DNA from 2 places in the Actinoplanes teichomyceticus ATCC 31121 genome. Region 2 is predicted to be linked to the other one. Evidence: riboswitches for the same ligand, from Rfam matches in the RefSeq annotation. Region 2 holds a riboswitch; the other holds the start of a gene.
What was found. Region 2 has a riboswitch for ZMP and ZTP ahead of ACTEI_RS02155 (glycine hydroxymethyltransferase). Riboswitches for the same ligand answer to the same signal wherever they lie in the genome.

Region 1 (15,402 bases), 1.8 Mb from region 2:
GTGATGCCCACCACGTCCGGCCGCTCGTCGGCGATGCGCACCAGCTCCTCGGCGAAGACCTTCGTCCACTTCAGCGACGGCGCGGCCAGCAGTTTGCCGGTCTCCACGTCGAAGGCGCTGCTCGGGCCGTGCAGGCAGTCCGCCTCGTCCTGCTCGGCGGGGCGGTAGCCGTAGCCCTTGCGGGTGACCGCGTGCACGATGACCGGGGCGTTGAAACCCTTGGCCCGGCGCAGCGCGGACTCCATCGCCTGCTGGTCGTGGCCGTCGACCGGGCCGATGTACTTCAGGCCGAGGTCCTCGAACATCGGCTGCGGGCTGACCGCGTCCTTGATGCCGCGCTTGACCGCGTGCAGCACCTCGAAGACCGGTTTGCCGACCACCGGGGTGGAGCCGAGCGCGTCCTTGACCAGGTCGAGCACCTTCTCGTAGCCCGGGTTGAGGCGCAGCGTGGAGAGGTGGTCGGCGAGACCGCCGATGGTCGGGGCGTACGACCGGCCGTTGTCGTTGACCACGATGACCAGTTTGTTCTTCGTGGCCGCGATGTTGTTGAGCGCCTCCCAGCACATGCCGCCGGTCAGCGCGCCGTCGCCGACCACGGCCACCACGTGCCGGTCCTCGCCGCGCAGCGCGAACGCCTTGGCGAGCCCGTCGGCGTAGGACAGCGCGGTGGAGGCGTGCGAGTTCTCGACCAGGTCGTGCTCGCTCTCCGCCTGGCTCGGGTAGCCGGTCAGGCCGCCGCGCCGGCGGAGCAGGTCGAAGCCCTCCTGACGACCAGTGACGATCTTGTGTACGTACGCCTGGTGGCCGGTGTCGAAGAGGATCTTGTCGCGGGGGGAGTCGAAGACGCGGTGCAGGGCGAGGGTCATCTCGACCACACCGAGGTTCGGACCGAGGTGGCCCCCGGTCCGGGACACCTTGGCCACCAGGAAGTCACGGATCTCGGCCGCGAGCAGGGTCAACTGCTCCGCGGACAGTCGCTTGAGAGCACCGGGATCGGTGACGCTCGCCAGCAGGCCTGCCGGGGTCGAGGGGGAGTCGCTCATGGGCGTGAAGTCTATCGGGGCGCCGCCCACTCGCGACCTGGAGCGAACGGCCGAGTCGGATTCCTCCACACAACGTGCACATTTCCCGGCACAGGGCGGCGAACCGCGATCACACGTGATTGAGTTCACAGGTTTGGCCACCGCACCGCCGATGTCCAGCTTCGACCACCCGGACGACACGCCGGCCACCCCGCCGACCCGGCGCGCGCCCGCATCCGGCATCCTGGAGACAAGCAGCGACTGGCGGCACGAGGATGGTCGAACCATCGGGGAGCTCGTTCACGGGAGTCGACCGCCTGGGCTCCCCGGCCGAGGAGCGAAAGACATGACCACCGCAAGCACCGGCGCCCGCCTCCTGCCCGGCGCGCCCGTCGCCGAGGCCGTCCTGGCCGACGTCCGCGACCGGGTCGCCCGGCTCAAGGAGCGCGGCGTGCAGCCGAGCCTGGCCACCATCCTGGTCGGCGACGACGACGCCAGCGCCGGGTACATCCGGATCAAGCAGAAGCAGGCCGGCGAGCTCGGTTTCGCGTCCCCGCACCGGCACCTGAGCGGCGACGTCACCCAGGCCGACCTGCTCCGGGTGATCGCCGAGTTCAACGACGACAAGGACGTGCACGGCGTCCTGATCCAGTACCCGATCCCGGCCCACCTGGACTACGACGCCGCGCTGCAGACCCTCGACCCGGACAAGGACGTCGACGGGATGCACCCGCTCAACATGGGCCGGCTCGCGGTCGGCCTGCCCGGCCCGCTGCCCTGCACCCCGGCCGGCATCGAGGCGCTGCTGGCCCACCACGGCATCGAGGTGTCCGGCCGCGAGGTGGTCATCCTGGGCCGCGGGGCCACCCTCGGGCGCCCGCTGGCGATGCTGCTCGCGCAGAAGCGCCCGACCGCGAACGCGGCGGTCACCGTCGTGCACACCGGGGTCGAGGACTGGCCGCGCTACACCCGGCGCGCGGAGATCCTGATCGCCGCCGCCGGGGTGCCCGGGATCATCCAGCCGGAGCACGTCAGGCCGGGCGCGGTCGTGATCGGCGCCGGCGTCCGCTACGAGGGCCGCCGCCTGCTGCCGGACGTCGACGAGTCGTGCGCCGAGGTGGCCGGGGCGATCACCCCGCGCGTCGGCGGGGTCGGCCCCACCACGGTCGCCATGCTGTTCCGCAACGCCGTGGCCGCCGCCGAGCGCGCCAACCCGTGACCGGGCCCGGCTCGTCCGGCGCCCGCGCGGGCGCCGGACGAGCCGGCCGTCAGGCGGCGTACCGGTACGCCGGGTAGGTCAGGTACCCGGCGTCCCCGCCCTGGTAATACGTCGCCTCGTCGACCGGGGCCAGCGGGACCCCGGTCCGCAGCCGCTCCACCAGGTCGGGGTTGGCGATGAAGGCGCGCCCGAAACTGATCAGCTCGGCGCCCAGCCTCAGCCACTCCTCGGCCTCCGCCCGGCCGGTCTGCCTCGGCCCCATCGGCAGCACCGGATTCATGATCAACACTCCGGGCCAGAGGCGGCGCAGCGCGGTCAGCAGCTCCCGCTCCGCGGTCGCCTCCAGGTGTACGTACGCGATCCCCAACCCGGCCAGCTCGCCCAGCAGCGCGGTGTAGAGCTCCAGGATGTCGCGCTCCTCGACGCCCCAGAACCGGCCCCCGGGCGACAGCCGGATCCCGGTCCGGCCGGCGCCCACCGCGTCCACCGTGGCCGCCACCGCCTCCACCGCGAACCGGATCCGCCCGGTCACCGTCCCGCCGTAGCGGTCGGTGCGCAGGTTCGCGTTCGACGAGAGGAACTGCGAGATCAGGTAGCCGTTCGCCCCGTGCAGCTCGACACCGTCGAACCCGGCCTCGATCGCCCGGCGGGCCGCGCCGGCGTACGCCGCCACGTGCTCGGCCACCTCCCCGGTCGCCAGCTCCCGGGGCACCGGGGCCGGCTGCGGCCCGGACGGGGTGAAGACGGCGCCGGTGGCGGCCACCGCCGAGGGCCCGACCGGCACGTGGCCGGTGGTGTCCGGGTGCGACACCCGCCCGCCGTGCATCACCTGCGCGAAGATCCGCCCACCGTTGGCGTGCACGGCCGCGGTCACCGGCCGCCACGAGGCGACCTGGGCGTCGGTGTGCAGTCCCGGGGTGCCCGGGTTGGACTGGCCGATCAGGCTGGGCTGCACGCCCTCGCTGACGATCAGCCCGGCCGTGGCCCGCTGCGCGTAGTAGGTGGCCATCGAGGCGGTGGCCAGCCCGCCCGCGGCCGCGCGCACCCGGCTCATCGGCGCCATCACCACCCGGTTGGGCAGGCTGAGGTCGCCGAGCTGGAAACCGCTGAACAGGTCGGTCATGTCAGGTCCTCCGTGATCCGTCCGACTGGCGGCTACGCTAAAACCTGACATTGACGTCAGAGGCAAGCAGTGCGCGACAGGTCACACACGGGAGGCGACGTGCGTATCGGCGATCTCGCGGCCCGGGCGGGAGTCAGCGTCCGCTCGGTCCGGTACTACGAGGAGCAGGGCCTGCTCACCAGCGTGCGCAGCCCCAGCGGGCAGCGCCACTACACCGACCACGAGGTCGACCGGGTGGCGTTCATCCAGCGGCTGTACACCGCCGGCCTGTCCAGCCGCACCATCGCCGAGCTGCTGCCCTGCGTCGACGCCCCCAGCCTGGAGAACGCCGACGCGGCGATGCAGCGGATGGCCCAGGAACGCGACCGGCTCTCCGCGCACATCGACGAGCTGATCCGCACCCGGGACTCGCTGGACCGCCTGATGGCCGTCTCGGCCGAGCACCGCACCCGGCTGCGGCCCGGCTCAGGCGGGCTGGAGCAGGGCGACGCACTCGACATGCTGTGTCATCGGGAAGCAGTCGAAGGCGCGCAGCCGGACCAGGTCCCAGCCCAGTGACCGGAACGTCCGCACGTCCCGCGCCAGCGCCGCCGGATCGCAGGCGACGTAGGCCACCGCCCGTGGCCGCGCGGCCACGATGTCCCGGACCACCCGCGCGCCCGCCCCGGCCCGCGGCGGGTCCAGCACGACCAGGTCCACCGGGCCGGTCACCCGGCGCCGCCCGAGAGCCGTCTCCACCCGGGCCGCGACCACCTCCACACCGGGCAGGTCGGCCAGGTTGGCACGGGCCGCCGCCACCCCCAGCGGCGACGACTCGACCAGCGTGGTGCGGGCGCCGGTGCGCTCGGCCACCGCGGCGGCGAACAGGCCGGCCCCGCCGTACAGGTCCCAGGAGACCTCGCCGTCGGCCGGCCGCAGCATGTCCAGCACCGCCTCGGTCAGGGTCGCGGCGGCCGCCGGGTGCACCTGCCAGAAGCCCTCCGGCGCGAGCTCCCACGAGCGCTCCCCGGCGACCTCGGTGATCCGTTCCGGGCCGGAGCGCCGGACCAGGCCGGCGCCGCCCAGCTCCTCGGTGGGGTCGTCGCCGGCCGCGCCGGACGTGCCGGCCGGGCGTTCCAGGACCACGACCTCGCCGGCGCCGGAGGTCACCGCCTGCACGGCCGAGGTGGCCGGCCACTCCCGGTGGAGCAGGTCCAGCCGCTGGATCGCCGGGTGCGCGATCAGGCAGCGGTCGATCGGGACCACCTGGTGCGAGCGGTGCTGCAGCAGGCCGGGGCGGCCGGCGGCGTCGACCGCGTAACGCACCCGGGTGCGCCAGCCCAGCAGGGCCGACCCGGCCGGGTCGGCCGGCGGCAGCGGCTCCACCCGTACGAAGACCCGGTCCTGTTCCTCGGGCGTCAGCCCGGCCAGCCGGCTCAGCTGTTCCCGGACCACCTGCGCCTTCCACCGCAGCTGCGCGTCGCCCGCCACGTGCTGCAGGTCGCAGCCGCCGCAGCGGCCGGGCCGGGCGTACCGGCAGGGCGGCTCCACCCGGTCCGGCGACGCCTCGTGCACGACCACCGCGTCGGCCCGCAGATATCCGCGGTGCCGTTCGGTGATCTCGGCGGTGACCCGCTCGCCGGGCAGCGCGTGCCGGACGAAGACCACCCGGCCGTGCGGGCCGCCGATCCGGGCCACGCAGTGCCCGCCGTGCGCGGGCGCGCCCACGGTCAGCTCGATCCGGTCGCCCTCGACCAGGTCGTCCTCGGCGGCGGTCCCGAGTTCGGTCACGACCGCTCACCGCCACTGCGCTCGGCGTCGGCCGGGGGCTGCGGCGGGTGGAAGCGCGGGCCGCGCGCGGGCGCCCGGCTCAGCCCGCGGTCCAGCCGGTCCAGGTCCCGGTCCTGGCTGGAGCGCAGCTGCCAGGGCACGCTGGTGACCATCACGCCGGGCTCGAACAGCAGCCGGCCCTTGATCCGCAGCGCGCTCTGGTTGTGCAGCAGGTTCTCCCACCAGCGGCCGACGACGTACTCCGGGACGAAGACCGTCACCACGTCGCGCGGCGAGGCGCGGCGCACGCCCTTGACGAAGTCGATGATCGGCTTGGTGATCTCCCGGTACGGCGAGTCCACCACGGTCAGCGGCACCGGCAGCTCGCGGCGCTCCCACTCGGCCTGGATGTTGCGGGTGTCCTTGTCGTCCACGTTCACCGTGACCGCGGTGATCGTGTCCGGCCGGGTCGCCCGGGCGTACGCCAGCGCCCGCAGCGTCGGCATGTGCACCTTGCTGACCAGCACGACCGCGTGGTTGCGCGAGGGCAGCACCGGCCGTTCCTCGGTCGGCTGCAACTCCTCGGCGACCCGGGTGTAGTGCCGGTGGATGGCCAGCATCAGCCCGTAGAACACCACCATCGCGGCGATCGCGATCCACGCGCCCAGCAGGAACTTGGTGATCAGCACGACGACCAGCACCGCGCCGGTCAGGCCGGTGCCGAACGTGTTGATCGCCCGGGACCGTTTCATCTGCCGCCGGCGCTCCGGGTCGCGCTGGATCTGCAGCAGCCGGTTCCAGTGCCGGATCATGCCGGCCTGCGACAGCGTGAACGACACGAACACGCCCACGATGTACAGCTGGATCAGCCGGGTGGTCTCCGCCTGGAACGCCACGATCAGCACGATCGCGGCGGTGGCCAGGAAGACGATGCCGTTGCTGAACGCCAGCCGGTCGCCGCGGGTGTGGAACTGCCGGGGCAGGTACCGGTCCTGGGCCAGGATCGAGCCGAGCACCGGGAATCCGTTGAAGGCGGTGTTCGCGGCCAGGAACAGGATCAGCGCGGTCACCGCGCCGGTCAGCAGGAACAGGACCGAGCCGTGACCGAACACGGTCTCGGCCAGCTGCGCGGTGACGGTCTTCTGCTCGTAGAAGCCGGGGTTGGCGACGATCTGCGTGGCCGGGTCCTCGACGTACTGCAGGTGGGTCATCCGCGACAGCATGATGATGCCGGACAGCATCACGATGGCGAGACCGCCCAGCAGCATCAGCGTGGTGGCGGCGTTGCGGCTCTTCGGCGGCTTGAACGCGGGCACACCGTTGGAGATCGCCTCGACGCCGGTGAGCGCGGCACAGCCCGAGGAGAACGTCCGCAACAGCAGGAACACGAAGGCGAAGCTGGTGAGGTGGTGCTCCTCGGCGGCGATGGTCAGCGCGGCGCTGGGCGCGCGCAGATCCTCACCGAGCACGACGATCCGGAACAGCCCGGTCAGGATCATGCCGAGGATCATGATGATGAACAGGTACGTCGGGATGGCGAACGCGATGCCGGACTCGCGCAGCCCGCGTAGATTGAGCGCGGTCAGCAGCAGCACCGCGCCGACCGCGATACCGACCTTGTTCTCCGTCACCCACGGCCACGGCAGCACCGAGCTCAGGTTGTTGACACCGGAGGAGATCGACACCGCGACGGTGAGGATGTAATCCACCAGCAGCGCGCTGGCCACGCCGAGACCGGCGCGCGGCCCGTGGTTGACCGTGGCCACCTCGTAGTCGCCGCCGCCGGAGGGGTACGCGTGCACGTTCTGCCGGTAGCTGGCGACCACGGTGACCATCACCACGGCCACGGCGAGCGTCACCCACGGCGAGATGGCGAACGCGGCCGCCCCGGCGATCGAGAGGGTCAGCAGGATCTCGTCGGGCGCGTACGCCACGCTGGAGAGCGCGTCGCTGGCGAACACGGGCAGGGCGATCCGCTTGGGCAGCAGTGTGTGCTGCAGCTTGTCCGAGCGGAACGGCCGCCCGAGGAGCAGCCGCTTGGCTAGAGAGGTGGTACTTGCCACGAGTGCCAAGGGTACGGCTGTACCTGATCGGGCGTAGCCCGCCCCGGACACCGTGCGGCATTCAGGCATGGCAGGCTCATCAACGACGGCAGGCGATGGGGGAGGACACGACCGTGCACGTGGTGATCATGGGGTGTGGCCGGCTCGGCTCCACGCTGGCGCAGAGCCTCGACGCGCGCGGCCACCAGGTCGCCGTGATCGACCGGGACGCCGAGGCGTTCCGGCGGCTGGGCTCGGACTTCGGCGGCATCACGGTGAACGGGATCGGCTTCGACCGGGACGTGCTGCGCGCCGCCGGGATCGAGCGGGCGGACGCGTTCGCCGCGGTCTCCAGCGGCGACAACTCGAACATCATCTCGGCCCGGCTGGCCCGCGAGACGTTCGGCGTGCACCGGGTGGTGGCCCGCATCTACGACGCCAAGCGCGCCCAGGTGTACGAGCGGCTCGGCATCCCGACCGTGGCGACCATCCGCTGGGCCGCCGACCGGATGTTCCGGCACCTGGTGCCCGAGGACCGCAACGAGGTGTTCCGCGACCCGACCAGCGTGGTCAGCATCGTGGAGACGCCGCTGCACCGGGACTGGGTGGGCCGGACGCTGCAGACCCTGGAGGAGCAGACCGGCGCCCGGGTGGCGTACCTGACCCGGTTCGGGGTGGGCGCGCTGGCCCAGCCGTCCACCGTGCTGCAGGACGGCGACCAGGTGTTCATGCTGGTCACCGACGACACCGTGGGCAAGGTTCTGGACATCGCCGGCCGCGCCGGAAACGAGGGACACTGACATGCGCATCGCCATCGCGGGAGCCGGCAACGTGGGCCGCTCCATCGCTCAGGAGCTCATCGGCAACGGCCACGAGGTGATGCTGATCGAGCGGCAGCCGCGCCAGCTCTGCCCGGAGCGGGTGCCCGAGGCGCAGTGGGTGCTCGCCGACGCCTGCGAGTTGAGCAGCCTGGAGGAGGCCGACGTCGCGTCCTGCGACGTGGTGGTCGCGGCGACCGGCGACGACAAGGCGAACCTGGTGGTGTCGCTGCTGGCCAAGACCGAGTTCGCGGTCGGCCGGGTGGTGGCCCGGGTGAACCGGGCGGAGAACGAGTGGCTGTTCACCGAGCAGTGGGGGGTGGACGTGGCGGTCAGCAAGCCGCGTCTGATGGCCGCCCTGGTCGAGGAGGCGGTCACGGTCGGCGACCTGGTCCGGCTGATGACGTTCCGGCAGGGCGAGGCCAACCTGGTGGAGATCACCCTGCCCCGGAACGCGCCGTACGAGGGCAAGCCGCTGCGCTCGGTGCCGATCCCGCACGACGCCGCGTTGGTCGCCATCCTGCGTGGCAAGCGGGTCGTGGTGCCGACCCCGGACGACCCGCTGGAGGCCGGCGACGAGCTGATCTTCGTGTGCATCAGCGAGGTCGAGGACCAGATCCGCGCCGTGGTCCTGGGCACCGCGCCCTAGGGGGCGACCGCCTCGCCGGCGCGCTGGGCGGAGGTCACCCGGTGGATGGCCCAGGCGGTGAAGGCGAACGTCGCGGCGTAGATCGGCCAGCTCACCAGGATCCGGACGATGCCGAGGGCGTTCGCCTCGCCGATCGCCCACAGGTAGTACTGGATCCCGGCGCGCAGGCTGAGCGAGGCGACCCAGAGCAGGGTCAGCCACTGGAACGTCCGGAACAGGCGGGCGTTGCCGAACCAGTCCTGCCGGCCCTTGTTGGCCATGATGCCCCAGGCGTACCCGATCAGCGGCTTGCGGAACGCCACCGACAGCAGCAGCACCCCGGCCTGGCCGAAGGTGAGCAGGATGCCGGGCAGGTAGAAGTCCTTCGCCTCCCCGGTCCGCCAGGCCAGGTACGCCCCGACGGCGATGCCGAACAGGCCGTTCACCGCGTGCCGGACCGGCTGCTTGCGGGCCAGCCGGACGAGCCCGATGGCCACCGCCGAGCCGACCGAGCCGACGATCGCCCAGAGCAGCGCGGAACGCTTCTCCAGGCCCAGCACGGACTCGCCGAACAGCACGTTCAGCACCACGAACGCGAGCACCGGAACGCTCGACTCGATCAGCCCGCGGACCCCGCCGAGCTGCTCGGCGATCTGCTCGCTCATCGACGGGAGGGGTTCCTCCTCGTCGGTGGCCGCGGCGCCGGGCTCCGGCACCGGGTGCAGGTCCAGCTCCTCGACGATGTCCTCGGCGAGCCGCTCCTCGACGCTTTCGTGCGCCACGTGGCGCGGCTCGTGGCCGGGTGTCACCGCGGCGCCTCCAGCTCGTAGTACGGGTTGTAGATGACCTTGCGGTCGTCCCGGATCGCGACCCGGCCGCGCGCGGTGAGCTGGCGCCCGGGCTCGATGCCGGCGATCGACCGGCGGCCCAGGAAGACCAGCGTCACCACGTCGCTGCCGTCCCAGAGATCAGCCTCCAGGGTGGGCAGGTTGGTGCGAGGAGTGTACGCCACGGTCCGCAGCCGTCCGGACACCGAAACGACCTGACCGCGCCGGCACTGGCCGGCCGGCATCGCGCCGCACTTGGCCACGTCCCGCTGCAGCTGCTGGGCGTCCAGCTCGGAGTCGGTCGCCGTCAACCGGTCGAGGAACCGGCGCAGGCCGGTGCGCTGTTCGGTGGTCATGACCCCGGTGTCACCCTTCTCGACAGCCGCCATCCACCCCACGGTACGCCGATCGGCCGTCAAACCTGCTGTGCGGGGCCCTGCTCGGCCATCTCCCGGGGCAGCCGCAGCGGCAGCGGCTCGCGGACCGGCCGGGGCTCGTTGTCCCGGACCACGACCAGGCCCTCCAGCGCCACCCCGAGCACGCCCTCGCGGGACGGGTCGCCCGCCGCCGCGCCCTGGAACAGCGCCCGGACCATCCAGCGCGGACCGTCCACGCCGACGAAGCGCACGTCGGCCGGGCCGTCCGGGGTGTTCACCCGGGCCACCAGCTCGGTGCCGTACCGGCCGGACACCTCACGGGCCTGGACCCCGTCGGCGGCCATCGCGGTGGCGATCTCCTCGCGCACCTCGTCCCAGATGCCCTCGGTCCGCGGCGCCGCGAACACCCCCAGCTGCAGGGCGCTCTCGCCGTCCACCAGGACGATCTGCTCCACCCCGCCGTCCGGGTTGGCCTGCACCCGCACCTCGACACCCTCGATCGCCGGGATCTGCAGGCTGCCCAGGTCGAGCCGCTGCACGTCGGCCGGGGCGTGCTTGACGTCCCAGGGGCCGAACTCGGGCGCGGGGGGCTCCCCGTCGGCCGCCAGGCTCTGGGCGAGCGCCTTGGAGGGCGGCGCGTCGGCCGCGCGGACGTGCTTGGCGCCACCACGCTTACGGGAGAACATCACTGCCAGCCTTTCCTTGCTCAGAGGGCCTGGTGGCCACCGGTCGAACCGTGCCCGCCCGCGCCCCGCGAGGTGTCGTCGAGGGTGTCCACCGCGTGGAACACCGCCCGCTCCACCCGCTGGACGACGAGCTGCGCGATCCGGTCACCGCGGGCGATCTTCACGGTCTGCGCCCGGTCGTGATTGATCAGGTTGACGAGGATCTCGCCGCGGTACCCGGCGTCGACCGTACCGGGCGCGTTGAGCACCGTCACCCCGAGGCGAGCGGCCAGTCCGGAACGCGGGTGGACCAGCCCGACGAAGCCGTCCGGGATGGCGACCGCGATGCCGGTCCGGACCTTGACCCGGGCACCCGGCGTGAGCTCCGCGTCCTCCGCCGCCACCAGGTCCGCGCCGGCGTCCCCCGGGTGCGCGTACGCCGGCAGGGGCAGCTCCGGGTCGATCCTTCGGACCTGGATGACTACGTCGGTCACGGTGGGCTTTCCTCACGTGGGTACGGCTTCGGGCGGTGCCTACCCTGCCATCCTGCCGCGCCCCGCCCCGGAGGCGCGCCGTACCCTTCGAGGGTGACACCCCAGTCCCCGGCCCGCGGCTTCCCGGACCGCAGCGACGAGTTCCACCGGGAGCGTCTGCGCCTGCCGTGGTGGGCGTGGCCGGCCGGTCTCCTGGTCGGCGCGATCCTGGCCACCGAGCTGACCCTGGGCTTCCCCGGGCTGCCCGCCTGGCTGCCCTACGCGGTGCTGCTGCCGCTCTCCGCCCTGCTGCTGCTCCCGCTGGGACGGCTGCGGGTCGAGGTACGCGACAGCGAGTTCCTGGTCGACGACGCGCGGCTGCCGGTCGCGGTGATCGCCGACGTGGTGGCCCTGGACGCGGCCGGCAAGCGGGAGGCACTCGGGGTCGGCGCGCACCCGCTCGCGTTCGTGGTGCAGCGCCCGTGGATCGGCGGCGCCGTGCAAGTGCTGCTGGACGATCCGGCCGATCCGACGCCGTACTGGGTGGTCAGCACCCGGCGGCCGGTCGAGCTGGCCACCGCGCTGCTCGCGGTCAGTCGCCGAGCACGCGCCGGTCAGGCCTCTTGAGGGCACGTTCGCGCAGCTCGTCGCGCACCTTCTCGCCGACCGCGCGGGTGGAGCGCCGGTTCAGGTAGCCGGCGACGGCGGCGCCGCTGAGCATCGGACCCATCGTGGTGAGGTTGCGCCCGAACCGGCGCAGCAGTGACATCTGCAGTTCCCGGCGGGCCGCGGTGCTCAGCACACCGGCCACCCCGGCGCCGGGCACGAGCGGATTGACTCCGCGCCGGCCGGCCCAACTCTGGACCAGGGTGAGGGCCCGTTCGGTGCCGTTGCCGGGGATCGGCTCGCCGTACACCTCGTGCAGCTCGCCGATCAGTTTCAGCTCGACCGCGACCACGGCGACGGTCTCGGCGGCCAGCAGCACCGGAGCGGTCAGCAACGTCGGCGCGGCGATCCATTCGATGGACGCGACCCCACCGCCGGCCGCGCCCACGCCGGCTGTCGCGCGGGCGGCATTGCGGATCAGCCGGTCCGCGAGAGCGTCGTCGTCCAGGCCCGGGAAATGCCGGCGCAGCGTCTCCCGGTTCCGCACCGGGACGTGCGGGGCCACGTCGGCGACCACGTCGGCCATCCAGCGCAGCGCCGCCCGGGGCCGGAACAGCCGGCCCACGCCACGGCGGCGCACGTCCCCGGCCAGGCGGCCGAGCAGGCGCCGGCGGCCGGACGACTCCAGGTCGTCGGCGGTGAGGGCCGCGACGGTGCGGCCCAGTTCCACGTCGGCAGGAGCCTCGGCCGGTGTCCGGGGCGGATCGGCGCCGAGCGCGGACGGTTCCGCGCCGGGGCCGGTGGCCTCGCCGCCGGGCACGCGGTCCGGTTCACCCATCGTCGTCCTCCCCGTCGTCGTCACCGGCACAGTGCCCGGTTCCGCACCCGGGTCAAACCCCGTGTGGCTCCCCCTGTCCTTTCCGGCGGGCGCCGGGCCGGGGCGCTTCGCGCGCGAGCACGCCGGTCAGGCGCACTCGCGGCAGATCAGCTCCCCGTTGCGCTCGGTCGCCAGCTGGCTCCGGTGGTGCACGAGGAAACAACGGGAGCAGCGGAACTCGTCGGTCTGCATCGGCAGCACCTTGACGGTCAGCTCCTCGTCGGCGAGGTCGGCGCCCGGCAGCTCGAAGCTCTCCGCCACCTCGACCTCGTCGACGTCCACCGCGCCGGACTGGGAGTCAGCACGACGGGACTTCAGCTCCTCGAGGCTGTCCTCGCCGAGGTCGACCTCATCGCGACGCGGAGCGTCGTAGTCGGTGGCCATCGGTCTTCACTCTCCTGTATCGATGTGTCACTTGGCGTTAGTAACGCCGGCGACATGGTTTCGGTTCCCGGTTCCGCCGGACGATTTCCGACACTCGTTCGGACACCGGGTACGGGTCCGGCGAGCGCGGAACCTTACCGCTGTTGCGGCACAGTTGTACGCCCACTGGCGGCACATTGTTCCCGATGTGACTGAGGCGACATCAAAGTAGGGGTATCAGCCTCTGGATCATCGTCGGCACGCCGGAAGCATTCCCTGTTTCCGCGCGCCTGGCGGACAGACGCTAACCTCTCGTCAGGCCCGGCGACCTCACCGGGGCCCGCCGTGTCGATCCTGGAGCCATCCCCATGAGCTTTGCGCGCGTCCGAGCGCTCGTCGTCGTCGGCGTGCTCGTCGTGGCCGCGATCGTGTTCGTCGTCGTGGCGCTGGTCCGCGACAAGCAGGCGGACATCGCGACCGGAGCCAACTGCCCCGACGGCGCCCCGCTCGCCGACGTGCGACTGCCGGACGACCCCGCCGAGGTGACCCTCAAGGTCCTCAACGGCACCAACCGGTCCGGCCTGGCGGAGAGCGTCACCACCGAGTTCAAGAACCGCCGGTTCACCGTTCAGCCCTCGGGCAAGAGCAAGACGAAGTACAAGGGCGTCGCGGAGATCCGGTTCGGCCCCGACGCCGTCGGCAAGGCCCAGCTCGTGCAGGCGTACTTCCTGGCCCAGTCGGACATGGTCTACAACGCCAAGCGTAAGGGCGAGGTCGTCGAAATCGTCATCGGCGGCCAATTCCAGCAGCTGGCGACCACCACCGAGGTGAACCAGTCGCTGGTCGAGATCGGTGAGCCGACCCTCCCGCCGGGCGCCTGCCTCAAACCCGTCACCAAGAAGCCCGAGGACGACTGAGCCGGCACGGCGGCTCCCGGCCTCACGGCCCGCCCGCGGCGTCCACCTCGACCAGCAGGTCGTGCAGGGCCGGGAAGAGCCCGGGCGGCGCCAGCACCACCATGTCCGGGCCGGCCGGCGCGCCGCCGAGCCCGGCGACGACCATCCCGGCCTCGGCCGCGATCAGCCCACCGGCGGCGTGGTCCCACGGGTTGAGGCCCTTCTCGAAGAACGCGTCCAGCCGGCCCTCGGCGGCCAGGCAGAGGTCCAGGGCCGCCGCGCCCATCCGCCGGATGTCCCGCACCCGGGTGATCATCTTGGCGAGGACCTGGCCCTGGTGCGCCCGCCGGCGCGGATCGTAGCCGAAGCCGGTGCCGACCAGCGCCTGTCCCAGCACGGTCTCCCCGGAGCAGGTCAGCCGGCGGCCGTCCCGCCACGCTCCGCCACCGCGCGTCGCGGTCCACTCGTCGCCGGTGGCCGGGTTGCGCACCACCCCGGCCACCACCTCGCCGTCCACCTCGGCGGCCAGCGAGACCGCGTACTGCGGCAGGCCGTACAGGTAGTTCACGGTCCCGTCGATCGGGTCCAGGATCCAGCGGACCGCGCCGGGCGCGGCGGTCGTGTCGCCGCCGTACTCCTCGCCGAGCACCGCGTCGCCCGGCCGCCGCGCCCGTAGCGCCTCCACCACCTGCCGCTCGACCGCCCTGTCCGCCGCGGTGACGACGTCGGTGTCGGTGCTCTTGGTCTGCACGTCGCCGATCGCCTCGTCGCGCATGCGGCGGGCGGTGGCCGCCGCCTCCCGCGCCACCCGGACGGCGATCTCCAGCAACTCTTCGGGCGCCGGGCCCGGTCGAATCTCGCTCACGTATCGGTCCTTTCCGCCGATACGATTCTCGCCCGAAGCGTCTCTGACGAGGTCGTCGGCCCCCGGCGGCGTGCTGCGGGGGGAGGATCTCGTTGGACGGCGCTACAATTCACCCCTGCCCACGCTTCACGGACACTCGCTGAGCTTCATCGACAGGCACAGCGGGACGCTCCGCGGACCGGGGGCTCCCACATCGACTCCGGCGAGACTCGCCCCCGCGTGCTGCGCTGGATCCTGGCCGTGCCCAACCTCATCGCCTCCGGAAGGTCATTCGTGACAGAAGCCCACCAGAACGGTGCCGACGTTCGCTCTCTCACCGAGGCCTTGATCACCCATGCTCAGGGTGCGGGCGGGCAGCTCACTTCGGCCCAGGTCGCGCATACGCTCGAGTCCGCCGCGGTCAACCCGGCGCAGGCCAAGAAGATCCTGCGCGGCCTGGTGGACGCCGGAATCACCGTCGTCGTCGACGGCTCGGCGAGCACCCGCCGCAAGGTGGCCGCCGCCCGCTCCGCCACCCCGGCGTCGAAGGCGACCACCGCCAAGACCGCCGCGGTGAAGAAGGCGGCGCCCGCGCCCAAGCAGTCCGCCCCGACCGGCGGTGACCCGGCGGCCCCGGCCAAGAAGGCCGCGCCCGTCCGCAAGACCACCGCCGCGGCCAAGGCCGCCCCGGCCCGCAAGGCCGCCACCGCGGCCGCCAAGGCCGCGCCCGCCAAGGCCGCCAAGCCCGGCGAGGACGGCCCGGGCGAGGACATCGATCCCGAAGAGCTGGCCGCCGAGATCGAGGACGTGGTCGTCGAGGAGCCGGCCGCGATGGTCGAGGCCGCCGCCTCGGACGCCGCCAGCTCCGCCACC
Region 2 (15,402 bases):
TAAGCGTGTAGGCCGTGTCATAGGCAAATCCGTGACACATGAGGCTGAGACGTGATGCCGAGCCGTTCTGGTGAAGTCAGTGATCCTATGCTGCCGAGAAAAGCCTCTAGCGATGTTCCGAGCGGCCCGTACCCGAAACCGACACAGGTGGTCAGGTAGAGAATACCGAGGCGACGGGTGAACTGTGGTTAAGGAACTCGGCAAATTGCCCCCGTAACTTAGGGAGAAGGGGGGCCGGACGCGTGAAGCCCCTTGCGGGTGGAGCGTGGTATGGCCGCAGAGAGCAGGGGGAAGCGACTGTTTACTAAAAACACAGGTCCATGCCAAGTCGTAAGACGATGTATATGGACTGACGCCTGCCCGGTGCTGGAACGTTAAGGGGACCTGTTAGCTCTTTGGGGCGAAGCGGAGAACTTAAGCGCCAGTAAACGGCGGTGGTAACTATAACCATCCTAAGGTAGCGAAATTCCTTGTCGGGTAAGTTCCGACCTGCACGAATGGCGTAACGACTTCCCCACTGTCTCAACCACAGGCCCGGCGAAATTGCAGTACGAGTAAAGATGCTCGTTACGCGCGGCAGGACGGAAAGACCCCGGGACCTTTACTATAGCTTGACATTGGTATCTGAATTCGATTGTGTAGGATAGGTGGGAGCCGGTGAAGCTCGGACGCCAGTTCGGGTGGAGGCGTTGTTGAAATACCACTCTGTTGGGTTTGGGTATCTAACTTGCGGCCCTGATCGGGTCGAGGGACAGTGTCTGGTGGGTAGTTTAACTGGGGCGGTTGCCTCCTAAAGGGTAACGGAGGCGCCCAAAGGTTCCCTCAGCCTGGTTGGCAATCAGGTGTTGAGTGTAAGTGCATAAGGGAGCTTGACTGTGAGACTGACGGGTCGAGCAGGGACGAAAGTCGGGACTAGTGATCCGGCACTTGCGTGTGGAAGCGGTGTCGCTCAACGGATAAAAGGTACCCCGGGGATAACAGGCTGATCTTCCCCAAGAGTCCATATCGACGGGATGGTTTGGCACCTCGATGTCGGCTCGTCGCATCCTGGGGCTGTAGCAGGTCCCAAGGGTTGGGCTGTTCGCCCATTAAAGCGGTACGCGAGCTGGGTTTAGAACGTCGTGAGACAGTTCGGTCCCTATCCGCCGTGCGCGTTGGATACTTGAGAAGGGCTGTCCCTAGTACGAGAGGACCGGGACGGACGAACCTCTGGTGTGCCAGTTGTTCCGCCAGGAGCATGGCTGGTTGGCTACGTTCGGAAGGGATAACCGCTGAAAGCATCTAAGCGGGAAGCTCGCTTCGAGATGAGGTATCCCACCACCTTTGAGTGGGTAAGGCTCCCAGCTAGACGACTGGGTTGATAGGCCGGAGATGTAAGCACGGTAACGTGTTGAGTTGACCGGTACTAATAGGCCGAGGGCTTAACCACTCTATACTTTATGCTTAGCGTCCACTGTGTGATTCACAGCAAACGAACAACCATCCCATGCTGCTGTTTGTGGTGTGTGGGTTGCTGGTTGTGGTTTCGCTGATGGCTGTTTCGGTGGTCATAGCGGAGGGGAAACGCCCGGTTACATTCCGAACCCGGTAGCTAAGCCCTCCAGCGCCGATGGTACTGCACTCGGGAGGGTGTGGGAGAGTAGGACGCCGCCGGACTTAACGTTGAGAAAGGCCCACCCCGGACGGGGTGGGCCTTTCTTCGTTTCCACGGACCGGCGAGCCTGTGTCCGGGACCGGCGGTACCGGGGTGCGGCTTGTGACTCCGGTCTCGGCCGGGCCACCGGAGGCCCGGGGCGGGCCCGCACCTCGCTGAGGCACCGGCGCCGAGGCGGTATGCTTCGGGTGGGCCGTGACTGGCGCGTTCGGATGGGTAACCATCGGGGAGCGGCTCCGTCATCTGTGACGACCTGCCGTGCGCCTGGGCCTCTTCACGACGTGATAGGGAGGTCCCATGACTGAGCTGAATGCCGAGTCCACCGCTTTCCGTTCCGCCCTCGAGGTGGTCCGTTCCGTCGATCCGCGCATCGCCGACGCGATCGCGAAGGAGCTGACCGACCAGCGCGAGTCGCTGAAGCTGATCGCGAGTGAGAACTACGCTTCTCCGGCTGTCCTGCTCGCCATGGGTAACTGGCTGTCCGACAAGTATGCCGAGGGCACCATCGGCCGTCGTTTCTACGCCGGCTGCCAGAACGTCGACACCGTCGAGTCGGTCGCCGTCGAGCACGCCAAGGCGCTGTTCGACGCGCCGTATGCGTACGTTCAGCCGCACTCCGGGATCGACGCGAACCTGGTGGCCTTCTGGGCGATCCTGGCCGACCGCGTCGAGGTGCCGTACCTGAAGAAGTTCGAGAAGCGGCAGATCAACGACCTGACCGACGCCGAGTGGGCCGAGCTGCGTCAGGCGTTCGGCAACCAGCGGCTGCTCGGCATGTCGCTGGACGCCGGCGGCCACCTCACCCACGGTTTCCGGCCGAACATCTCCGGCAAGATGTTCGACCAGCGCAGCTACGGCGTCGACCCGGCCACCGGCCAGATCGACTACAAGGCGCTGCTGGAGTCGGCCCGGGAGTTCAAGCCGGCGGTCATCGTCGGTGGGTACTCGGCGTACCCGCGGAAGGTGAACTTCGCGAAGATGCGCGAGATCGCCGACGAGGTGGGCGCCACCTTCATGGTGGACATGGCGCACTTCGCCGGGCTGGTCGCCGGTGGCGTCTTCACCGGTGACTTCAACCCGATCCCGCACGCGCACATCGTCACCACCACCACGCACAAGAGCCTGCGTGGCCCGCGCGGTGGCGCCGTGTTCTGCCAGCCGGAGCTGTCCGCACAGGTGGACCGCGGCTGCCCGATGGTGCTCGGTGGCCCGCTGCCGCACGTGATGGCGGCCAAGGCGATCGCGTTCGCCGAGGCCCGCCGGCCCGAGTTCGCGACGTACGCGCAGCAGATCGTGACCAACAGCCAGGCGCTGGCCGAGGGCCTGCTCAAGCGCGGTGTGCAGCTGGTCTCCGGAGGCACCGAGAACCACCTGGTGCTGATCGACGTGCACCCGTTCGGGCTGACCGGCCGCCAGGCCGAGCAGGCGCTGCTGGACAGCGGCATCGTCACCAACCGCAACGCGATCCCGTCGGACCCGAACGGCGCGTGGTACACGTCCGGCATCCGGATCGGCACCCCGGCGCTGACCAGCCGTGGCCTGGGCGTCGCGGAGATGGACCAGATCGCCGAGCTGATTCACACGGTGCTGGCCGGGACCACGCCGGCCGCCGACTCGAAGGCGAAGTTCACGCTGGACGCGGCGCTGGCCGACCGGGTGTCCAAGCAGGCGTCGGAACTGCTCGCGCCGTTCCCGCTGTACCCGAGCGTCGACCTGGGCTGATCCCGCGACGACCGGAACCCGCCGTCGCCCCGGCAAGGGGCACGGCGGGTTCCGCGTTTCCGGGCCCGGAACGGGCGGTGGGTGGAGGCGCCGTGCGGCGGGCCAGATGGTCACCTGCGGTGTAGATCCATGTTCGTACGTTATGGGTGTTGTGGCGAGAGTCAGCGTAACCGGTTCCGGAAGAGCTGTTATCACCACCGTGAATTCTCGTCATGCTCCCCGAGCCAAACGGCCTGAGCTGCGATGACGCCACGGTGACGGGTCGGGCGGGGTGATCTTCCGGGATGGCGGTACCGGTTCCGGAACCTCGCAACATTCTGGACATCGATCGGCAACAACTCTTAGCGTCGGGATCCGGGTGAGCGCTCTCCCACTCCATCCGATCCCCCTCCTCCCGTCCACCTAGGAGACCCCCATGAGACGCTCCCGCTGGCGGAGCGGCACGATCGTCGGCGTCACGGCCACGGTCGTCGCCGGATATGCCGCGATAACGATGACCGGCGCGGCCGCCGCCGAGACCCTGCTGTCCCAGGGCAAACCCGCGACGGCCTCCTCCACCGAGGCGGCGGGCGCCTACAGCGCGGCCGAGGCCGTCGACGGCAACCTCGCCACCCGCTGGTCGTCCGCCTTCTCCGACCCGCAGTGGTTGCAGGTCGACCTGGGCAGCTCGAACGCCATCAGCCGGGTCGAGCTGAACTGGGAGAGCGCGGCGGCGAAGGCGTTCCAGATCCAGGTCTCGGACAATGCCTCGTCGTGGACCTCGATCTACTCGACCACGACGTCCACCGGCGGCAACCAGAGCCTGACCGTCAACGGCACCGGCCGGTACGTCCGCATGTACGGCACCCAGCGGACCACCGGCTACGGCTACTCGCTGTTCGAGTTCAAGGTCTACGGTGGCTCCACCACGCCGACCACTCCGCCGACCGGGCCGACCCTGCCCGGTGGGGGCAGCCTCGGCCCGCAGGTGACCGTCTTCGACCCGAGCATGTCGAGCGCGACCATCCAGGCCCAGGCCGACGCGATCTTCAAGCAGCAGGAGACGAACCAGTTCGGCACCCAGCGCAACCTGCTGGCGTTCAAGCCCGGCACCTACAACGGGCTGAACATCCAGGTCGGCTTCAACACCTCAGTGATCGGTCTCGGGCAGAACCCGCAGGACGTCCGGATCAACGGCGACATCACCGTGGACGCCGGCTGGTTCCAGGGCAACGCCACCCAGAACTTCTGGCGCTCGGTGGAGAACATCTCGCTCTACCCGGTCAGTGGCGCCAACCGCTGGGCCGTGTCGCAGGCCGCGCCGTTCCGCCGGATGGACGTGCACGGCGACCTCAACCTGGCGCCGAACGGCTACGGCTGGGCGTCCGGCGGCTACATCGCCGACTCGCGGATCAGCGGCTCCGAGGGGCAGTACTCGCAGCAGCAGTGGTTCACCCGCAACAGCCAGATCGGCTCCAACACCAACGCGGTCTGGAACCAGACCTTCGTGGGTGTGCAGGGTGCTCCGGCGAGCAGCTTCCCCAACCCGCCGTACACCACGATCGGGCAGACCCCGGTGATCCGGGAGAAGCCGTACCTGTACCTCAACGGCGGCAACTACGCGGTCTTCGTCCCGAACCTGCAGACCAACTCGGCCGGGGTGAGCTGGGCGAACGGCAACACGCCGGGCACCAGCATCCCGCTCTCGCAGTTCTACGTGGCCAAGCCGGGTGACTCCGCGGCGACGATCAACCAGGCGCTGGCCCAGGGCCTCAACCTGATCTTCCAGCCGGGCGTGTACCACGTGAACCAGACGATCAACGTGACCCGGGCGAACACCGTGGTGATGGGCCTCGGCTACGCGACCATCATCCCGGACAACGGCGTCACCCCGATGCAGGTGGCCGACGTGGACGGTGTGAAGATCGCCGGCCTGCTCTTCGACGCGGGCACCACCAATTCGGCGAATCTCCTGGTGATCGGCCCGAACGGGTCGTCGGCGAACCACGCCGCGAACCCGATCACGGTGCAGGACGTGTTCTTCCGGATCGGCGGCTCGATCGCCGGCAAGGCCACCAACAGCCTGCTGGTGAACAGCAACAACACGATCATCGACCACATCTGGGCGTGGCGGGCCGACCACGGCAACGCCGGCACCTACGGCTGGACCGTCAACACGGCCGACACCGGCCTGATCGTCAACGGGCAGAACGTGACGGCGTACGGGCTGTTCGTCGAGCACTACCAGAAGTACGAGGTGATCTGGAACGGCAACGGCGGCCGGACCTACTTCCTGCAGAACGAGCAGCCGTACGACCCGCCGTCGCAGGCGGCCTGGCGCAGCGGGGCCAAGGGGTACGCGGCGTACAAGGTGGCCGATGCGGTGACCGACCACGAGGCGTGGGCACTGGGCAGCTACTGCTACTTCAACGTGGACCCGACCATCCACTCGGACCGCGGCTTCGAGGTGCCGGTGAACTCCGGCGTCAAGCTGCACAACCTGCTGACCGTGTCGCTGGGCGGCAACGGCGTGATCGACCACGTCGTCAACAACACCGGCGGGCCGGCGCAGGGGACGGCGACCGTACCGTCGTACCTGGTCAGCTTCAACTGATCAACCCCGGACAGGCCGAAGGCCGCCGGTCGCGCCCGACAAGCGCGACCGGCGGCCTTCGCCGCGTGTGCGGACCGTCAGGCGTCGCGCCATCTTTATCCACAACGTTGTGCACAGGTTCGGGCCAGTTATCCACAGGGTGGCGACGCGGCGGAGCGCGTCGCCACCGGTCGCGGCTACTCAATTGTGTAGTAGCCTATACGCGTGAGTAGTACCAGCGACCTGACCGCGCGGGCCCGCATCCGGGACGCCGCCATCGCCCTCTTCGCCGAGCGCGGCATCGCCGGCGCGACGATCCGGGACATCGCGCAGGCCGCCGGCGTCTCCTCCGGCCTGCTGCGGCACCACTTCGGATCCAAGGAGGGGCTGCGCGACGCCTGCGACGAGTGGGTGCTCAACCGGGTCGCCGAGGTGCAGCTGCGGTTCGCCGAGACCCAGCTGCTCGGCGCGCTCCCGCCGGACATGATGAGCCTGCAGAGCTACCTGGTGCGCTCGCTGATGGACGGCTCGCCGACCGGGCGGGCGATGTTCGCGCAGTCCATCGAGCGAGGTCAGGTCTGGCTGGAGAAGGCCGGGATCGACAGCACCGACCCGCACGCCTTCGTCGCGGTCGTCGCCGCCATGAAGATGGGCATGTTCCTGATGCGTGACCAGCTCACCGACGTCCTCGGCGAGGACGTCAGCGTGATGCCGGGCTGGCTGCGCATGGTCCGCGCCTCGGTGGAGATCTTCAGCCAGCCGCTGCTCACCCCGGAACAGGCCGACCAGGCCAGGAAGGCGCTGGATCGGCTCGCACTCCACGAAGGGGAGCTGCCATGACCGAGGCCATCGACGCCACGGGTCTGCTCAAGCGGTTCGGCAAGGTCACCGCCCTGGACGGGCTCGACCTGCGGGTACGGACCGGCGAGGTGCACGGGTTCCTCGGCCCGAACGGGGCCGGCAAGACCACCACGATCCGCATCCTGCTCGGTCTGACCCGCAGCGACGGCGGGCGGGTGCGGCTGCTCGGAGGCGACCCGTGGGCCGACGCGACACCACTGCACCAACGCCTGGCGTACGTGCCGGGCGACGTCACCTTCTGGCCGAACCTCACCGGGGGTGAGGTGATCGACCTGCTCGGGCGGTTGCGCGGCGGCCTGGACCGGCGACGGCGGGATGACCTGATCGACCGGTTCCAGCTCGACCCGCGCAAGAAGGGGCGGACGTACTCCAAGGGCAACCGGCAGAAGGTGGCGCTGATCGCCGCGCTCGCCTCCGACGTCGAGCTGCTCCTGCTGGACGAGCCCACCTCCGGGCTGGACCCGCTGATGGAGGCGGCGTTCCGGGACGTGATCCTGCAGGAGAAGCGCCGCGGCGACCGTACCGTGCTGCTGTCCAGCCACATCCTGGCCGAAGTCGAGGCGCTCTGCGACCGGTTGACGATCATCCGCGACGGCCGGGCGGTGGAGACCGGCACGCTCGACGACCTGCGCCACCTGACCCGGACCACGATCCGCGCCGAGCTGACCGGCCCGGTCGACGGGCTGGCCGGCATCTCCGGAGTACACGACCTGGCCACCGCGGACGGCCGAGTGGCCTTCGACGTGGACGCCGACGCGCTGGAGCCGGCGCTGAGGTCGCTGCTGGCCGCCGGGGTGCGCAGCCTGGTGAGCCAGCCGCCCTCGCTGGAGGAGCTGTTCCTGCGGCACTACGCCCGGAGCGGGCGATGACCGGCGCCGGCCGCCTGCTGTGGCTCGTCCTGCGCCGCGACCGGGTGGTGCTGCCGATCTGGGTGTTCGGGCTGGGCGTCATGCCGGCGCTGTCCGTGGCCGGCTTCGACTCGATCTTCGCCACCGACGCCGAGCGCGTGCAGTACGCCCGGGTCAGCGCGTCCAGCGCGGGCTTCGTCGGGCTCTACGGCCCGCTGCACGGCGACAGTCTCGGCGAGCTGGTGGTCTGGCGGGCCGGCTTCATCCCGGTGATGGTGGCGCTGATGGCTCTGCTCACCGTGATCCGGCACACCCGGGCCGACGAGGAGGCCGGGCGCACCGAGCTGATCCGGGCCACCGCCGTCGGCCGGTACGCCCCGCTGGTCGCCGCGCTGCTGGCCACCGCGCTGGCCTGCGTGGCGCTGGGCCTGGTGGTGGCCGGCTCGATGATCGCCACGGGGCTGCCGGGCGGCGGATCGGTGGCGCTCGGCGTGGTGTTCACCCTCAACGGCTGGTTCTTCGCCGGCGTGGCGGCGATCGCCGCGCAGCTGACCGGCAGCGCCCGGGGCGCCCGGGCGGTCGCGGTGCTGGTGCTCGGCGTGGCGTACGTGCTGCGGCTGGGCGGGGACATCGCCGCGCTCGGTGACGGTCGGCTCTCCTGGCTGTCCTCGCTGTCCCCGATCGGCTGGCTGCAGCGCGTCTTCCCGTACGGCGAGAACGCCTGGTGGCCCGCCGTCCCGGTGCTGCTGGCCGCGGTGGCGGCCGCCACCGCGGCCGCCCGGCTGCTCGCCGGCCGGGGCCTGGGCGCCGGCCTGTTCGCGTCGCGCCCCGGGCCGGCGGGCGCCGGTGCGCGGCTGTCCTCCCCGCTCGGCCTGGCCTGGCGGCTGCACCGGGGGCTGCTGTGCGGCTGGACCGCCGGGTTCGCGGCGCTCGGCCTGGTCTTCGGCGCGGTGGGCGGCAGCGTGGCGCAGCTCGCCGAGGGCAGTGGCGGGATCAACGAGATGTTCAGCGAGCTGGGCGGGGCGGGGCCGGTCACCGACGCGTACTTCGCCACCGTCGCCACGATGTGCGGGGTGATCGTCTCGCTCTACGCCGTGCAGGCCGCCCTGCGGGTGCGCGACGAGGAGCAGAACGGGCACGCCGAGCTGATCCTGGCCACCAGCGTGCGACGTACCTCCTGGGCCGCCGGCCACCTGCTGTTCGCCCTGCTCGGGCCGGCGCTGGCGCTGCTCGCCGAGGGTGCGCTGGCCGGGGCGGCGTACGGCGAGCTCACCCCGGTCCTGGGCGCCACGATGATCCAGCTGCCGGCGGTGTGGGTGCTGGCCGGCGTGACCGTGCTGCTGGTCGGGGTGCTGCCCCGGCTGGCCCCGGTGGCCTGGGGCGCGGTCGCGCTGTGCCTGGTGCTGCTCCTGGTCGGCGGGCTGCTCGGGCTCCACCAGTGGGTGCTGGACCTCTCGCCGTTCACCCATGTGCCGCAGCTGCCGGCGGCCGGCTTCCACGCCGTACCGGTGATGGTGCTGACCCTGACCGCGGCCGCCCTCGGCGTGGCCGGGCTGGCCGCCCTGCGCCGCCGGGACATCCCCGCGTGAGCCGGCCGGCGGCGCGCGCCGCCGGCCGGTCGGCTCAGCTCTTCGGCCGCTGCGGCAGGACCAGTTCCTCGTGGTCCAGCTCGCGGTTGAGCACCCGCAGGTTCTCGTCGTCCAGCCGGCCGGCGTCCCGCCACCGCAGCAGCTCCTCGCGTTCGGCGTCGATCACCGCCTGGCGCACCATCAGCGCGGCCTCGTACTGCGGCGACGGGGGCGGCTCCGGCGAGTCGGCCTGCTCCAGCGCGTTCAGCCGGTGCCGGTAGCGGTCGAGGCGGATCTGCAGCTGCCGGCGCATCGTCTCCATCGCCTCGTTCTCGATGTTGTCGTGCTGTTCGAGCTGGATGTCGTCGAGCCGGTTGAGCGCGGCACGGACCGCCGCCGAGCGGGCCTCGTTGCGCAGCCGCGCCTTGTCGGTCTGGTTGGCGCGCAGGCCGAGCCATTTGACCAGCGGCGCGAAGGTGAGACCCTGACCGATCAGGGTCACCAGCACCACCGCGAACGCGCAGAACGCCAGCAGGTTGCGGTTGGGGAAGTCGGCCGGAAGGCTGTAGACCGCGGCGAGCGTGATCACGCCACGGGTGCCGGCCCAGCTCAGCACCGCGGACTCCCGGCCGCTGAGGGACATCTCCCGGCGCCTGCCGGCGGGCAGCTCCGGGTCCTGCTCGTCGTCCTGGCCGCCCAGACGGGTGTGCAGCGAGCGGGGCAGCAGCTGGGTCAGCACCAGCCAGAGCGGGCGCAGCAGCAGCACCACGCCGAGCGTGACGCTCACCGCGATCACGATGGTGCTGGTGTCGTAGGCGCGCAGCCCCTCCAGCACGGTCCGCATCTGCTGGCCGATCAGCAGGAAGACCACGCCCTCCAGCAGGAAGTCGATCAGCCGCCAGACCGCGCTGGTCTGCAGGCGGCTGGCGCCGGTGGCGTACCGCGGGGTGTCGTGCCCGATGATCAGGCCGGCCACCACCACCGCCAGCACGCCGGAGACGTGCCCCCACTCGGCCAGCGAGTACGCGGCGAGCGGGGTGGCCAGCGACACCGCGTTGGCCGACAGCGGGTCGGCGCGCAACACCCGCAGGAACCGGACGGCGTAGGCGACCGCCCAGCCGACCAGCACACCGCCGGCGGCGACCAGGACGAACTCGCCGACCGTGGCCTTGACCGAGAAGTGCTCCTCGCCGGTGGCCACGTCGCTGGCCACCAGCAGGATGGTGAGCGCGGTCGCGTCGTTGAGCAGGCCCTCGCCCTGGATCAGCGTGACCAGGTTGGTCGGCAGGCCGGCCTTGCGCCCCACCGCCAGCGCGGCGACCGGGTCGGGCGGGGCCACCGCGGCGCCCAGGGCGATGCCCGCGGCCAGCGTCACTCCGGTCACGAACAGCGAGAACCCGAGACCGACCAGGACCGCGGTGGCGATCACCAGGGCCACCGACAGGCTGATCACGGTACGCATGTTGCGCCGGATGTCGAGCAGCGACGAGTCGAGCGCCGCGTTGTAGAGCAGCGGCGGCAGGATGAACGTGAGTATCAGGTCCGGTTCCAGCTCGATGTTGTCACCGGGAAGGTAGGCATAGGTGATGCCGGCGATGGTCAGCAGGACAGCGGCGGGTAGGCCGGTCTTCCCGGTGATCCAGTGCACCACCACGATGACCGCGATGGCGCCCAGACCGAGAAGAAGGGTCTCCTCGTGGCTCATTCGCCTATTCTTCGCTACCCCCGATCACGTCGTTGTGGCAGGTCGGTGACGTGACCGGGAAAAACCGGGCGGGGTCAGCGGCGGGCGGCCCGGCGCAGGACCCGCGACACCGACCGCGAGGCGGCCTGGTGCTCGCGGACGACCGGCATGGACCGCTCGGCGATCCGCCGGATCCGGGCCTCGTCGTGTCGGTCGGCTCCGCCCGGATCAGCCGTGCCGCCCGCGTGTGCAGCGCTTGGCTGGCGCGGCGCCGCCGGCCCGTGTTGCGCGGGCCGGTGGCGCCGCCGTGGCCACGGTGGTCATCGCCGCCACTGCGCCGGGACTACCGCGAGATGTCCGGAGAACACCCCGATCTCCCTATGCCGGACCACGCACGTTATACGCGCGGAACCCGACATAGGGCATGATCGGCGCCTTGTGCCTCAGTAGCGGTAGTGCTCCGGCTTGTACGGGCCCTCGACGTCCACGCCGAGGTACTCCGCCTGCTTCTTGGTCAGCGTGGTGAGCCGCACGCCGAGCGCGTCCAGGTGCAGGCGGGCGACCTTCTCGTCCAGGTGCTTCGGCAGCACGTAGACCTGCTTCTGGTACTCACCCTGCTTGGTCCACAGCTCGATCTGGGCCATCACCTGGTTGGTGAACGAGGCCGACATGACGAAGCTGGGGTGACCGGTGGCGTTGCCCAGGTTCATCAACCGGCCCTCGGAGAGCACGATCACCGAGTGGCCGTCCGCGAAGCGCCACTCGTGCACCTGCGGCTTGATCTCGATCTTCTCGACGTCCGGCAGCCGGTTCAGCCCGGCCATGTCGATCTCGTCGTCGAAGTGGCCGACGTTGCCGACGATGGCGTTGTGCTTCATCGCGGTCAGGTGCTCGACCCGGATGATGTCGGTGCCGCCGGTGGTGGTGATGAAGATGTCCGCCTCGCTGACCACGTCCTCCAGGCGGGCCACCTGCAGGCCGTCCATCGCCGCCTGCAGCGCGCAGATCGGGTCGACCTCGGTCACCACGACGCGGGCGCCCTGGCCGCGCAGCGTCTCCGCGGCGCCCTTGCCGACGTCGCCGTAACCGCAGACCACGGCCAGCTTGCCGCCGAGCATCACGTCGGTCGCCCGGTTCAGGCCGTCGACCAGGGAGTGGCGGATGCCGTACTTGTTGTCGAACTTGCTCTTGGTGACCGCGTCGTTGACGTTGATCGCCGGGAAGAGCAGCGTGCCCTCCTTGGCCAGCTTGTAGAGCCGGGCCACACCGGTGGTGGTCTCCTCGGTCACGCCACGGATGTCGGCCGCGATCCGGGTGAACCGCTGCGGGTCCTCGGCCAGGCTGGCGCGCAGGGTGTCCAGGATGATCGAGTACTCGTGGCTGTCGGCCTCGGTGGTCTGCGGCACCGCGCCGGCGGCCTCGAACTCCACACCCTTGTGCACCAGCAGGGTGGCGTCACCGCCGTCGTCCAGGATCATGTTCGGGCCCAGGCCGTTGCCGAAGTCGAACAGCTGGGTGGTGGCCCACCAGTACTCCTCCAGCGACTCGCCCTTCCAGGCGAAGACCGGAACGCCGGCGGGGGCGTCGACGGTGCCGTCCCGGCCGACCACGACCGCGGCGGCCGCCTCGTCCTGGGTGGAGAAGATGTTGCAGGACACCCAGCGCACCTGGGCGCCGAGCGCGACCAGCGTCTCGATCAGGACCGCGGTCTGCACGGTCATGTGCAGCGAGCCGGCGATCCGGGCGCCGGTCAGCGGCTTGCTGTCGCCGAACTCGGCGCGCAGCGACATCAGGCCCGGCATCTCGTGCTCGGCCAGACGCAGCTGATGCCGGCCGGCCTCGGCCAGGTTGATGTCCGCGATCGCGAAGTCGAGACCGTTGACGGATCGAAGTTTGTCGCTCATGAAAAGAGGGCTCCTCCCTCTCAGGAGGCGCCCTTACGTCAACAACGCCGCACCGAGCGTGGCGGACGTCGTTGTCCGTTGCAGCGCCTCTCGGCTGGGCCAGACCACTTTAACGCGTTCGATTCTTGATCACATGCGCCTCAGCGTCCCGTCGGTGTCGGAGATGACATATGTCCCATCGCCGAGCGGCCGCAGATCGTTCTCGTCGATCGTGACGATGCCCAGGTCGCCGAGCACCTCGCCGGTGTGCACGGCCACCCGGTGATGCCGCCACCAGGGCTCGCCGGTCGCCCCGTCCTCGCCGTAGACCACGACGACCGCGGTGTCGGCGTCCAGGTAGCCGCCGGCCCACTCGATCACCGCGAGCTCCGGGTCCGCGCCGAAGTCCGCGACCCCGAGCCGGAAGCGTGCCGCGCCGCCGGCCAGGTCGTGGAAGGCCACGTCCCGCTGCTCCTGGTGCTCCACGGTCATGAACCCGCGCTGGTCGGGGGAGACGTCGATCAGGACGCGGTCGCCCCATCCGTAGTCGTGCACGTCACCGTCGGCGGCGGCCAGGAAGACCCGCGAGCCGTCCTGACCCTCGCCGACGTCGAGCAGCATCCGCCCGTCGCGCAGCGGGAAGTGCGACCCGCCGTGACCGGTGACCGGCAGCGGCCGCCGGCTGCGTGGCGTGCCGGTGGCCGCGTCCAGCACGATCCACTCGTCCGAGTCGCCGCGGTCGGCCAGCACGTGCGGCGCGTACACCCAGACCAGGGTGTCGTCCGCGGAGAACGCCGCGTCGAGCCGGGCGGCGCCACGGTGCGGGCCCGGCCGGCCGGCGTCGAAGCGCCACCGCTGCCGGCCGTCCGGGCCGAGCCGGATCACCGCGTCGTCGGTGGCGCAGACCAGGCCGTCCCGGGTCGAGGTGACCGCCCAGCCCCGGGTCCCGGGCGGCGCCGGGAAGACCCGGGCGGACTCCAGGTCCGCGTCGAACACCTCGATGCCGTCGCCGGTCCGGCGGGAGATCACGCGCACAGCGCGACAGCGTACCGCCGGCCCGGTCCGCCGCCGCCCGGACGACGCCGGTGCCGGACACCCGCGCGAGAAAAGGCTCGGATCTGTGCGCGCGGGTGTCCGGAACCGGCGCGTCCGTTCGTCACCCTGGTGAGAACGAACCTGACGAGAGGGCAACCATGAAGTACATGATGTTCGTCTGCACCGACAGCGAGCCGGAGACCGCGCTGCAGGCGCCGGACATCGAGGAGTGGGTGGCCGGTAACGACGCCGCCGGGCGGCGGGTGCTGGGCAGCCAGCTCGCCGAGCCGTCGGCGGCCACCACGGTCCGGGTCCGCGGCGGGGAGCTGCTGCTCACCGACGGCCCGTTCGCCGAGACCAAGGAGGTGATCGTGGGGTTCGACATCCTGGAGTGCGCCGACCTGGACGAGGCCATCGAGGTGGCCCGTGCCCACCCGATGTCCTGGGCCGGGCGGGTGGAGCTGCGACCCTTTGTCGACTGAGGCGCGGGCCGTCGCCGCGGCGAGCCGGGACGCGTACGCGCGGATCGTCGCCACGCTGATCCGGCTGACCGGCGACTGGTCGCTGGCCGAGGACTGCGCGCAGGACGCGATCGAGTCGGCGCTGCGCCGGTGGCCGCGCGACGGTGTGCCGGCGAACCCGGGCGGCTGGCTGATGACGGCCGCCCGGAATCGCGCCGTCGACCAGCTGCGGCGGGCCGCCACCGCCGGGCGCAAGCTGCGCGACCTGGCGCTGCTGCGGGAGGCCGAGCCGGCGCCGGAGGGCGACGACCGGCTGCGGCTGATCTTCACGTGCTGTCACCCGGCCCTGGCGCCGGAGTCCCGGGTGGCCCTGACGCTGCGGACCGTCGCGGGGGTGCCGACCGCCGACGTGGCGCGGCTCTTCCTGGTCAGCGAGTCGGCGATGACCCGGCGGCTGACCCGGGCCAAGAGCAAGATCGCGCAGTCCCGGATCCCGTACCGGGCGCCGTCCGGGCCGGCGCTCGCCGAGCGCCTGCCCGGCGTCCTGGCCGTGCTGTACCTGCTCTTCACCCACGGTTACGACGCGGGTGGCGAGCTGGACGCGGCGGACGAGGCGATCCATCTGGCCCGCCTGCTCGCCGAGCTGATGCCGGCCGAGCCGGAGGTGTCCGCGCTGCTCGCGCTCTGCCTGCTGCAGCACTCGCGCCGGGCGGCCCGCCGGGACGCCGCTGGTGAGCTGGTCACCCTCGACCGGCAGGACCGGTCCCGCTGGGATCACGCGGCGATCGCCGAGGCGGTCGGGCTGCTCGCCGGCCGCCCGGTCACCGGCGCGTACGCGATCCAGGCGCACATCGCCGCCTGCCACGCGACCGCGCCGGACTTCGCGTCCACCGACTGGTCCACCCTGGCCGGCTGGTACGACCAGCTCGCCCGGATCCACCCGTCGCCGGTCGTCGCGGTCAACCGGGCGGTGGCGCACGGCTACGCGTACGGGCCGGCCGCCGGGCTGGACCTGCTCGCCGGAGCCGGTGACGCGGTGGCCGGCTACGCCCCGGCGGTGGCCGCCCGGGCGCAGCTGGCCGCCCGGGCCGGCGACCCGGTGACCGCCGCCGCG

Region 1: another riboswitch for ZMP and ZTP. It lies ahead of ACTEI_RS30365 (bifunctional 5,10-methylenetetrahydrofolate dehydrogenase/5,10-methenyltetrahydrofolate cyclohydrolase); the one in region 2 lies ahead of ACTEI_RS02155 (glycine hydroxymethyltransferase).

The regions. Positions count from the first base shown of each region.
Region 1 is NZ_CP023865.1:6,936,230-6,951,631, forward strand. Features, by position in the region: gene dxs (1-deoxy-D-xylulose-5-phosphate synthase) at 1-1,043, opposite strand, end outside; ZMP/ZTP riboswitch at 1,270-1,352, shown strand; gene ACTEI_RS30365 (bifunctional 5,10-methylenetetrahydrofolate dehydrogenase/5,10-methenyltetrahydrofolate cyclohydrolase) at 1,369-2,241, shown strand; gene ACTEI_RS30370 (alkene reductase) at 2,291-3,364, opposite strand; gene ACTEI_RS30375 (MerR family transcriptional regulator) at 3,464-3,922, shown strand; gene ACTEI_RS30380 (class I SAM-dependent RNA methyltransferase) at 3,830-5,134, opposite strand; gene ACTEI_RS30385 (APC family permease) at 5,131-7,176, opposite strand; gene ACTEI_RS30390 (potassium channel family protein) at 7,290-7,955, shown strand; gene ACTEI_RS30395 (potassium channel family protein) at 7,957-8,622, shown strand; gene ACTEI_RS30400 (DUF3159 domain-containing protein) at 8,619-9,410, opposite strand; gene ACTEI_RS30405 (OB-fold nucleic acid binding domain-containing protein) at 9,407-9,784, opposite strand; gene ACTEI_RS30410 (DUF3710 domain-containing protein) at 9,844-10,491, opposite strand; gene dut (dUTP diphosphatase) at 10,512-10,964, opposite strand; gene ACTEI_RS30420 (DUF3093 domain-containing protein) at 11,058-11,570, shown strand; gene ACTEI_RS30425 (hypothetical protein) at 11,536-12,387, opposite strand; gene ACTEI_RS30430 (DUF4193 domain-containing protein) at 12,514-12,810, opposite strand; gene ACTEI_RS30435 (LytR C-terminal domain-containing protein) at 13,158-13,706, shown strand; gene ACTEI_RS30440 (inositol monophosphatase family protein) at 13,729-14,550, opposite strand; gene ACTEI_RS30445 (RNA polymerase sigma factor) at 14,824-15,402, shown strand, end outside.
Region 2 is NZ_CP023865.1:471,918-487,319, forward strand. Features, by position in the region: rRNA gene ACTEI_RS02145 (23S ribosomal RNA) at 1-1,429, shown strand, start outside; rRNA gene rrf (5S ribosomal RNA) at 1,540-1,656, shown strand; ZMP/ZTP riboswitch at 1,840-1,931, shown strand; gene ACTEI_RS02155 (glycine hydroxymethyltransferase) at 1,952-3,376, shown strand; gene ACTEI_RS02160 (discoidin domain-containing protein) at 3,792-5,969, shown strand; gene ACTEI_RS02165 (TetR/AcrR family transcriptional regulator) at 6,174-6,788, shown strand; gene ACTEI_RS02170 (ABC transporter ATP-binding protein) at 6,785-7,678, shown strand; gene ACTEI_RS02175 (ABC transporter permease) at 7,675-9,246, shown strand; gene ACTEI_RS02180 (Na+/H+ antiporter) at 9,281-10,930, opposite strand; gene ahcY (adenosylhomocysteinase) at 11,353-12,813, opposite strand; gene ACTEI_RS36660 (hypothetical protein) at 12,943-13,827, opposite strand; gene ACTEI_RS02195 (YciI family protein) at 13,986-14,309, shown strand; gene ACTEI_RS02200 (RNA polymerase sigma factor) at 14,299-15,402, shown strand, end outside.